DNA from 4 places in the Brevibacterium koreense genome. Region 1 is predicted to be linked to each of the others. Evidence: riboswitches for the same ligand, from Rfam matches in the RefSeq annotation. Region 1 holds a riboswitch; each other region holds the start of a gene.

The links. A riboswitch is a leader RNA that binds a small molecule or an ion and turns the genes downstream of it on or off. The one in region 1 is predicted to bind thiamine pyrophosphate.
Region 2: another riboswitch for thiamine pyrophosphate. It lies ahead of thiM (hydroxyethylthiazole kinase); the one in region 1 lies ahead of AAFP32_RS02690 (TenA family protein).
Region 3: another riboswitch for thiamine pyrophosphate. It lies ahead of thiO (glycine oxidase ThiO); the one in region 1 lies ahead of AAFP32_RS02690 (TenA family protein).
Region 4: another riboswitch for thiamine pyrophosphate. It lies ahead of AAFP32_RS04225 (ECF transporter S component); the one in region 1 lies ahead of AAFP32_RS02690 (TenA family protein).

What each region holds. Positions count from the first base shown of each region.
Region 1 is NZ_CP158281.1:599,810-602,006, reverse strand. Features, by position in the region: gene AAFP32_RS02700 (HutD family protein) at 1-376, opposite strand, end outside; gene AAFP32_RS02695 (VOC family protein) at 404-766, opposite strand; TPP riboswitch at 832-937, shown strand; gene AAFP32_RS02690 (TenA family protein) at 928-1,644, shown strand; gene AAFP32_RS02685 (uridine kinase) at 1,654-2,197, shown strand, end outside.
Region 2 is NZ_CP158281.1:2,755,629-2,757,825, forward strand. Features, by position in the region: gene thiE (thiamine phosphate synthase) at 1-44, opposite strand, end outside; gene thiM (hydroxyethylthiazole kinase) at 41-922, opposite strand; TPP riboswitch at 910-1,013, opposite strand; gene AAFP32_RS12620 (sugar ABC transporter permease) at 1,280-2,197, opposite strand, start outside.
Region 3 is NZ_CP158281.1:1,413,793-1,415,989, forward strand. Features, by position in the region: gene thiS (sulfur carrier protein ThiS) at 1-15, opposite strand, end outside; gene thiO (glycine oxidase ThiO) at 12-1,196, opposite strand; TPP riboswitch at 1,187-1,289, opposite strand; gene thiE (thiamine phosphate synthase) at 1,313-1,981, shown strand; gene AAFP32_RS06555 (2-dehydropantoate 2-reductase) at 2,018-2,197, shown strand, end outside.
Region 4 is NZ_CP158281.1:930,728-932,924, reverse strand. Features, by position in the region: gene AAFP32_RS04230 (universal stress protein) at 1-739, shown strand, start outside; TPP riboswitch at 841-949, shown strand; gene AAFP32_RS04225 (ECF transporter S component) at 973-1,602, shown strand; gene AAFP32_RS04220 (ABC transporter ATP-binding protein) at 1,602-2,197, shown strand, end outside.

The DNA of each region.
Region 1 (2,197 bases):
CCAACGCACGTGGACCTGAGCTGGCCCCGTCATCGATCTCGACCATGAGGTTGAGTGCGAAGCACGGAGAGCCCAGTTCGACGAGCGAGACGTTCTGTTCCCCACGGAACCTCTGGGGTTCGTCTTGGGCGACGAAGTGCAGCTGTCCATCAATCTCAAGGCCGACCTCGGCGCCGATGGGAAGAAACGTACGTGCCAGGCCCGGCAACGGGGAGAACGCAGCCGGGCGGTCCAGACGCGCGATGCTCAGGCGCCACCGCCGAAGGCTCGGGGTCAGGGCCTGGGAATCTGTGAGTGAGACGAGCTCGGTCGTCTCCCCCGCACCGTTGGCCCACGGAACCGGTTCGAGGTCGCCGAATGAGGTGATCACGTGCATGTGATCACTGTAGCCCCGGTCAGAAGCTCAGTTCAGAACGATGCAGAACGGGTGACCTGCCGGGTCCAGGAAGACACGGAAGCTCTCACCCGGCTGTTCGGCTGCCTTTCCTGCACCGAGTTTGACCACGGCCGCCTCGGCGACATCAAGGTCATCGACGACGACGTCGAGGTGCATCTGCTGCGGGTGGGCCTGGCTCGGCCAGCTGGGTGCGTGGTAGTCCTCGACCTGTTGGAAGCAGATCGGCGGCCAGGAATCGGATGTGATCTCTGCCCAGGTGCCGTCGTCATCGACTCTGACCTGCCAGTCGAGGAGTTCACCGTAGAACTCCGCGAGTTCGCGTGCGTCAGGAGCGTCGAGAACGACGACGGGCTGCTTTGCGATTGCCATGCGAGCAGTCTACGCGCCGCCGGTGACACGGTGAAGAGCTCAGATGCTGGGCTGGTGCTAGTCTCGAAGCACCACAGGGGAGCGCCGCGACAACGGCGCTGAGAGTGCGCAAGCAGACCCTTCGAACCTGATCCGGTGAGCACCGGCGGAGGAAGTGAGAAATGACAACGATGAACGATGTTCCACAGCAGACCAGCACCAGTATTCGTCTGAATCCAGGCGGGCCGGTGGCGAAGTTGAGTGCGGCGACTGCCCCCACCTGGGATGCCGCGGTCGGGCACAGGTTCGTGGCGGAACTGTTCGCCGGGACCGTCGAGGATTCTGTGATGAAGAAGTACCTGGTCCAGGACTATCAGTTCTTCGAATCGTTCCTGTCGATGCTCGGGGCCTGCGTCGCCCACGCCGATGACATCGCCCCCAAACTCCGGTTTTCCAAACAGCTCGGATTCCTCGAAGCCGATGAGAACTCCTACTTTCTTCGTGCCTTCGCCGAGGTAGGTGTTCCCGCCGTTGAATACGAGGCTCCGGTGCTGACTGATCCGACCGCACGGTTCCGCAACATCATGGATGAGGCGGTCGCTTCTGCCTCTTACCCGGACCTGCTCGTCGTGCTCGTCATCGCCGAATGGCTCTACCTCGATTGGGGCGAACGCGAGGACCCGATGCCCCGTCGCCACGTTCACACCGGGTGGATCGACCTGCACCGTGGTGAGGACTTCCGGGCCTGGGTGCAGTTCCTCGTCGACGAACTCGAGAGGGCGTTTCCCATCGGCGACGATGCTGAGTCCCTCGCGAACAGGGACCGGTTGACCCAACTATGGCAGAGGACAGTCGGCGTGGAGTTGGCGTTCTTCGATGAGGCGTATGTGCCCGGCTGAGGATGGCACATGATGAGCACCCGCCGTTCGGTTCTGCGACAGTTGCTTGCACAGATCCGCGAGATCAACTCTGGCGGGCGAGGCCTCATTGCCATCGACGGACTCGACGGTGCTGGCAAAACCGTCCTTGCCGAAGAGCTTGTCCAGCTGGCGGCCCAGGACGGGCTCCGGCCCGTTGCGTCACTGAGCATCGACGGATTCCACCACCCACGTTCGGTTCGGTACGCGCAGGGTCGTGGACCTGAGTCATTCTACCGTGACTCCTACGACTACACGGCGTTCAAGCGGTCTGTTGTGACTGCGTTCAAGCAGGGACTGCCGGTTGTTCCAGCCGTCTGGGATGTTGTTGCCGATGCCAGTGTCGAGGGCGCACATTTCAGCCTCGAATTGTCACAGGACTGCGTCCTCCTCGTGGATGGCATCTTTCTCCATCGGCCAGAACTCCGCGAAGTGTGGGACGCCAGCGTCTGGGTGCAGGTACCTTTCGCAGTCTCTGTTCCGCGCGGGAACGAACGCTTCCCCGGGCAGTACGATCCTGACCCCGAGGCGGAAT
Region 2 (2,197 bases), 1.5 Mb from region 1:
ATTCCGGCCAGGCGGGAGTTCACCTCGGGAGTCGAGGCGCTCATGACTGTGCTCCGTCGATCGGATCGGTTTCGATCGCCTCGGCGTCGATCGCACTTGATTCGACCCTGTCTGATTCGACGTGGACCCCAGCCAGATCATCACCCGTGATCGTGTGCAGCGCGTCGAGGAAGTTCACGGAGAAGCTGCCGGGTCCGCGTGCTCCCTCGGCGGCGGTCTCACCGGCGACCTTGAAGTGAGCGTGGGCTGCGACCACGGCCTCGAACCTCGCCGAGGCGGTCGTTGCGCCAACGAGGTACGCGGCGGTGACTGCGCCGAGAGAGCATCCGGCGCCGATGACAAGCGGCATAAAGGAGTGTCCCCCGCTGAGGCGGGCGACATGGTCGACCCCGTCGATATGAGCGACGATCGCGTCCTTGGGACCTGAGACGGCAACGATTGCTCCGGTGGACTTGGCCAGTTCGGCCGCGGCCGGAATCACCGCATCAACCTCGTCGGTGGAGTCCACTCCCCGACCACCCAGGCCCACTCCGGCCAGTGCCGCGATCTCGGAGGCGTTGCCACGGATGGCAGTGGGTGAAGAGTTCGCCGCGCGACGGATTCGTGTGGTCCGGAAGTCGACCGCCCCAATGCTCACCGGGTCGAGGACCCACGGCTTGGAGTCTTCATTGGCTGCGTCGATGGCGGCGTCAGCGGCAAGGAACTGCTGATTCGTGGCGGTGCCGAAGTTGACCAGCAGTCCGCTGGAGATGCGCGTGAACTGTGCGGCATCGGCCTCGTGGTCGAGCATCGCCGGGGCGGCACCGACGGCCAGGAGCACGTTGGCGCTGAATTGCTGCACAACGGTGTTCGTGATGCATTGGATGAGTGGATTGCTCGCACGCAGTCGTGCATTGGCAGAACGCAGGTCGAAGTCAACCATGACGATCCCTTCGCTAGTATGGCCCAGATCAGGTTCGATGGGTGTTCTCTCAGCCTCACGCGATCAACGTCAGGCACCCCATGTCATTGCCCACGACTGTATCAGCACGTCTGAAGTTGGGCGAAGCGGCAACGCTGAGGAGCGCGAGCGGAAACCTGAGAAGAGCAAACCGGAACCCGGGCCCACCTCGGCGCCTATATGCCAACACATCGAGCGGACCACTGATCATCGAGGGCACCAGTTGCAACTGGTACTTTCGACGCTCAGTGGTCCGCTCGATGAGCTTGCTTGGCGAGAGGGCGACCGGCGCTAACCGCGACCGGCACTAACCGTGACCCTCGCTAACCCCGACGTTCGCTAACCCCGTCCGACGTACCTTTGTCCGCGGCGGCTCAGTGCGTCGATGACGACGGCCGTGAGCAGGACGAGCGCGGTGATGATCTGCTGTGCATCGGAGTTGAAGCCGATGAGGTAGAGACCGTTGTTGATCGCACCGACGACCAGGGCACCGAGTACGGCTGCCCAGGCTGTACCGCGACCACCGAAGAGCGAGGTGCCCCCGATGACCGCTGCGGCGATCGCGTTGAGCAGGTCCTGTGTGCTCACCAGCGTCGATCCCGCGTTGGTCGTCACACCGGTCTTGATGAAGCCGAACAGGGCTGCCAGCACACCGGCGGCCATGAACACGCTGATGCGCACCCAAGTCACCCGAATGCCCGCACGTCTGGCGGCTTCGACCTTGCCGCCGACCGCGTAGATCGAGCGCCCGTACTTGGTCTTGCGCAGCACCAGATCGATGACGATCGCGATGACGATCATGAGGAAGAACGGCATCGCCAGACCGAAGTCCTGGTTGACCAGGATGAGGAACCCGAACACGACGACGGTGAGGATGGCAATGCGCACGATCACCGAGGTCCAGCTGGGACTGTCGAGTCCCTCGTTGTGACGGCGCAGCTTCGAGTAGATGATCCCCGCACCGAAGCCGATGACGGCGACTGCCCCGAATACGTAGGCCCAGATCGCCGGGAAGTAGAAGCTCGCAAAGTCGAAGGCGAAGGTGTCGGCCATCGACAGGTTCTTCTGCACGCCCAGAGTGGTCAACGTCAGCCCGGTGAACGCCAGCAACCCTGCCAAAGTGACCACGAAGGCCGGTATCCCGACCACCGCGAAGAACCAGCCCTGGATCGCGCCGACGACGAGACCCAATACCAGCATGATGACCAGTGCGATCAGAGGCGGAACCCCTTGCCTGACCACCAACACACCCAGCAG
Region 3 (2,197 bases), 810 kb from region 1:
GATTGTCTCGGTCACGGATGGCTCCCTGCTGGTTGCTGGATCAAAACGGTGTGCTCTGTGGCCGGTGCGGTGGTCGGTGGGTTCTGTGAGCCGAAGCGTTCTGGTCCCACCGCGGCCAGGGACCCCGATGGCGCCCACGCAGTGTCGGCTCCGATGGCAAGGTCGGCGGTGAGGCCCGCACCCAGTGGGGCGAGGAGGATGCCGTGCCGGAAGAAGCCGGTGGACACCACGCAGCCGGGATCGATGCGTCCGATGATCGGCACGTCATCGGGTGAGCCCGGCCTGGCGCGGGTGGTGATGTCGGTGATCTCGCAATCGAGGATGGCCGGAACGAGACGTTCTGCATCATGAAGCAGCTGGTGGACGCCTCCTGCGTTGGTCCCCGACCGACCGTCCTCACGGCTCGTGGCACCGAGGACGAGCTCACCGTCGGGGCGAGGCACGATGTAGACAGGCCGGGCATGGACCAGACCGCGGATCGTGCGAGTCAGCAGCGGTGTCAGGGCCTCGGGTACCCGGAGCCTGATCACCTCACCCCACACTTGGCGCAGAGGCAGCATCGGCAAGCCCGAGATGTCATTGCAGGAGCTGCCCGCGGCGACGATGACCTGATCAGCGGTGAGCCTCGTCCCATCCTCGGCCTCGACGCCGACGGTCCGTCCCTCCGCATTGATCAGAGCGTTGACGCGCGTCCGGACGATGTCGTCGCTCAGCACCGCTGTCAGTGCACCGGTGACCCGACGGGGATCGATCGAATGATCTCCGGGGATCGTCACCGCCCCGCTTACCCCGGGAGCCAGAGACGGTTCCCGGCTCCGGGCCTGGGACCCGGCGATGAGGGAGACGTCGAAACCGGCAGAGCGCTGCAGGTTCATGAGTTCACGCAGCGAAGCGAGGTCGGCCCGATCACCGGCACAGACGAACGTCTCGGTGCTCGAGTACCCGAGGTCACGACCGGAAGCGGCAGCCAGGTCGGCGGTGAAGCCCGGGTAGAGATCGGCCGAGGCACGCATGAGCGGGTACAGGGGAGACTGCCCCCACACCACCTCGGCGGCCGGTGCCAGCATCCCCGCCGCCGCATGGGAGGCACCCGTAGCGGGAGCAGGATCGACGATGGTGACCCTCACACCGCGACGGACCAGATTCCAGGCAGTGGACAAGCCGATGATTCCGGCGCCAACAACAATGACGTGCATGTGCTTCTCCCTCCGGCGGCATCATCCGCATCAGGTTGAACGGTCGGCACACAGCCCTCTCAGCCTCTTTATGAGGCTCCCGCGAACTCCTCTACTCTAGGAGCATGGTCGCAGATATGACAATGGACACCGCAGTCCGAGACACAGACAGAGCCACCCGACTCGCCCGAGTTCGCGATGCCAGGCTCTACGTCTGCACCGATTCCCGCAGCGCGCAGGGTGACCTTCCCGAGTTCCTTGATGCCGCTTACGCCGGTGGTGTCGACATCATCCAGCTGCGCGACAAGGGCCTCGAAGCCCGCGCCGAGATCGAAGCACTCGAAGTGCTCAGGGACGCAGCCCACCGTCATTCGAAACTGTTCTCCGTCAATGATCGCGCGGACGTGGCGCTGCTCGTCGGCGCCGATGTCTTCCACGTCGGGCAGGGAGATCTCACCAGCACGCAGGCCCGCGCGGTCCTCGGCCCGGATGTGATCCTGGGCCGCTCGACCCATTCCATCGACCAGGCGCTCGCCGCCGAGGCAGACCCCGAGATCGACTATTTCTGCTTGGGCCCCGTGTGGGAGACCCCGACCAAACCCGGCAGGCCAGCCATCGGCACTGACCCCCTGCGTGCGCTCGCCGCCACCGCGAGAAAGCCCTGGTTCGCGATCGGCGGGATCTGCGCAGGCGAGCGCCTCGCGAAGGTGAAGGCCACGGGCGCGCAGCGCATCGTCGTCGTCCGTGCGGTGACCGCAGCAGATGATCCCGCGGCCGCGGCCGCGGAACTCAAAGAGGCATTATGAGGGTGCACAGTGTGACAGCGAAGGAATCCAACTGACATGGGAGAGCACGCAGTGAAGATACTCATCGCCGGAGCCGGCGCGACCGGCGGGGCATTCGGCACCCGCCTGTTCGAAGCAGACCGAGATGTGACATTCCTCGTCCGGCCTGCCCGAGCAGAGACGATGCGTGCCGAGGGCCTGCGATTCGTGTCTCCCGGGGAGGACCGGACGAACCAC
Region 4 (2,197 bases), 330 kb from region 1:
CTACCCGAACATCGCATCCATGCCGAAGATCGATGAGCAGGAGGCCGCACGTCGAGGGGTTGAGAAACGACTGGCCGAGGCAACCGGAGCTCTTCGAGATCATGCTGGTCCCGTCTCCTATCGCGCCGAACTCGGCGACGCCGCCGGCGTCTTGGCAGGCCTGAGCGCACATGCACTCACAGTGGTCGTCGGAGCCAGAGGACGTGGTGGTTTCGTCGGTCGGCTCCTCGGCTCGGTGTCCACCGCCCTGCCTTCGCACGCCCACTGCCCGACGATCGTGGTCCCCAGCCATCATTCGGAATCAACAGGGACCTCGGTTGTCGTCGCGGTCGACGGCTCGCAGGCTGCGCGCCTGGCGATGTTTGCCGCCGCCGAGATGGCCAACATACGGCAAGCACCGCTCGAGATCGTCTCTGTCCTCCCCACAGGCGACGAATGGCTCTACTGGTATCCCGAACTGGAGCTGAGTGCAGAGGTCTCAGGCCGCCGGCAGAAACAGCTTGAGTCGTCTCTGAAAAATGAGGTCGCCGCCGTAACTCAGCAATTCCCCGACCTGAAGACGAGCGGGTCGGTGCCGACCGGAGATCCGACCGAAGTTCTCGTCGGGATGACAAAGTCGGCGCAGCTGACCGTCCTTGGCACCCGTGGACGTGGAGCAGTGAAAAGTGCCCTGATGGGTTCCGTGTCGCGCGGAGTCCTCCATCAGGCGGAGGGGCCGGTCATGGTCATACCGAACTGATCACAGCTGTTCTGATCGAGAATCGATTCGTGGTCGCCGACGCCCGGAACCATTGGCGAACTCTTCGCACCGGGTCCCGGTCTCAGGCTGATGTACAGTGGGTGCCACGACAGGGGAGCGCCGACTAAGGCGCTGAGAGTGCAGATGAAGCTGCAGACCCTCGAACCTGATGTGGTTAGCACCGCCGAAGGAAGTCGAGACTCTTCTACCCCTCCTTGATCTGAGGAGGCACAATGCCAAAAACGACCGCGCCGGATACCACCACCGGATTCAAGCCGAAGTATTCCCACGTCCCCGTGACGAAGCAGTGGAGGGTCGTCGACTACGTCGTCACCGCCGTGCTCGGAATCTCCGTCGGACTCATCTTCTGGGTGCTGGCCCTGAGCTGGAAGGTTCTCGAACTCGGGTTCCAAGCCTTCCCCCCATCGATCGGCCTCATTGCCGGCCTGTGGGTCCTCGCGGGACCATTGGCTGCGATCATCATCCGCAAACCCGGTGCCGCACTGCTATGCGAGATGATCGCCGCCATCGTCGAGGCCGTCCTCGGCTCGCACTTCGGCGCCACAGTTCTGCTCTCCGGGTTCATCCAGGGTCTCGGTGCCGAACTCATCTTCGCCGCCTTCGGCTATCGAAAATTCAGTCTGTGGGTCACGAGCCTGTCCGGACTGCTGGCTGCGACATTCATGTCCGTGAGCGAGAACATCATGTACAACGCCGAATGGCAGCTGGGCTTCCAAGCCGCCTATGCGGTGTGCGCCATCATCTCCGGCATCGTCATCTCCGGCATCGGAGCCTGGTTCGCCTACCGTGCGATCGCGAAGACCGGTGCGCTGAGCTCCTTCGCCTCTGGCCGCATGCGCTGATGGCTCTGCCGATCACCGCCCGCGGGTTCTCATGGCAACATGCCGATCGTGATGAACCTGCCGTCGGTCCCATCAACCTGCACATCGCCGCAGGTGAGAAGGTCCTCCTGCTCGGCCCGTCCGGGGCAGGCAAGTCCACCCTGCTCCACGCCATCGCCGGTGTCGTGCCTTCCGAGTCCGGTACGGCGACCGGTGAGCTCCTCATCGGCGACTGTCCACCCGACCCTCGCCGAGGTGAGATCGGGCTGGTCCTGCAGGATCCCGATTCGCAGGTGATCTTCTCCCGCGTCGGCGACGATGTCGCCTTCGGCATGGAGAACCTGGGTCTGCCCGCCGAGGAGATCGAGGCCCGGATCGCCTCATCGCTGGCGAGGATGGGCCTCGCCCTCCCCCAGTCACATCCCACTGCGGCACTGTCTGGCGGCCAGAAGCAGCGTCTGGCCCTCGCCGGCATCCACGCGATGAGACCTGAGATCATCGTCCTCGACGAACCGACGGCAAACATCGACCCCGACTCTGCCGGGGCCGTTCGCGATGCCATCCTCGAGACCCAGGCGGCAACCTCGGCGACGATGGTCATCGTCGAACATCGAGT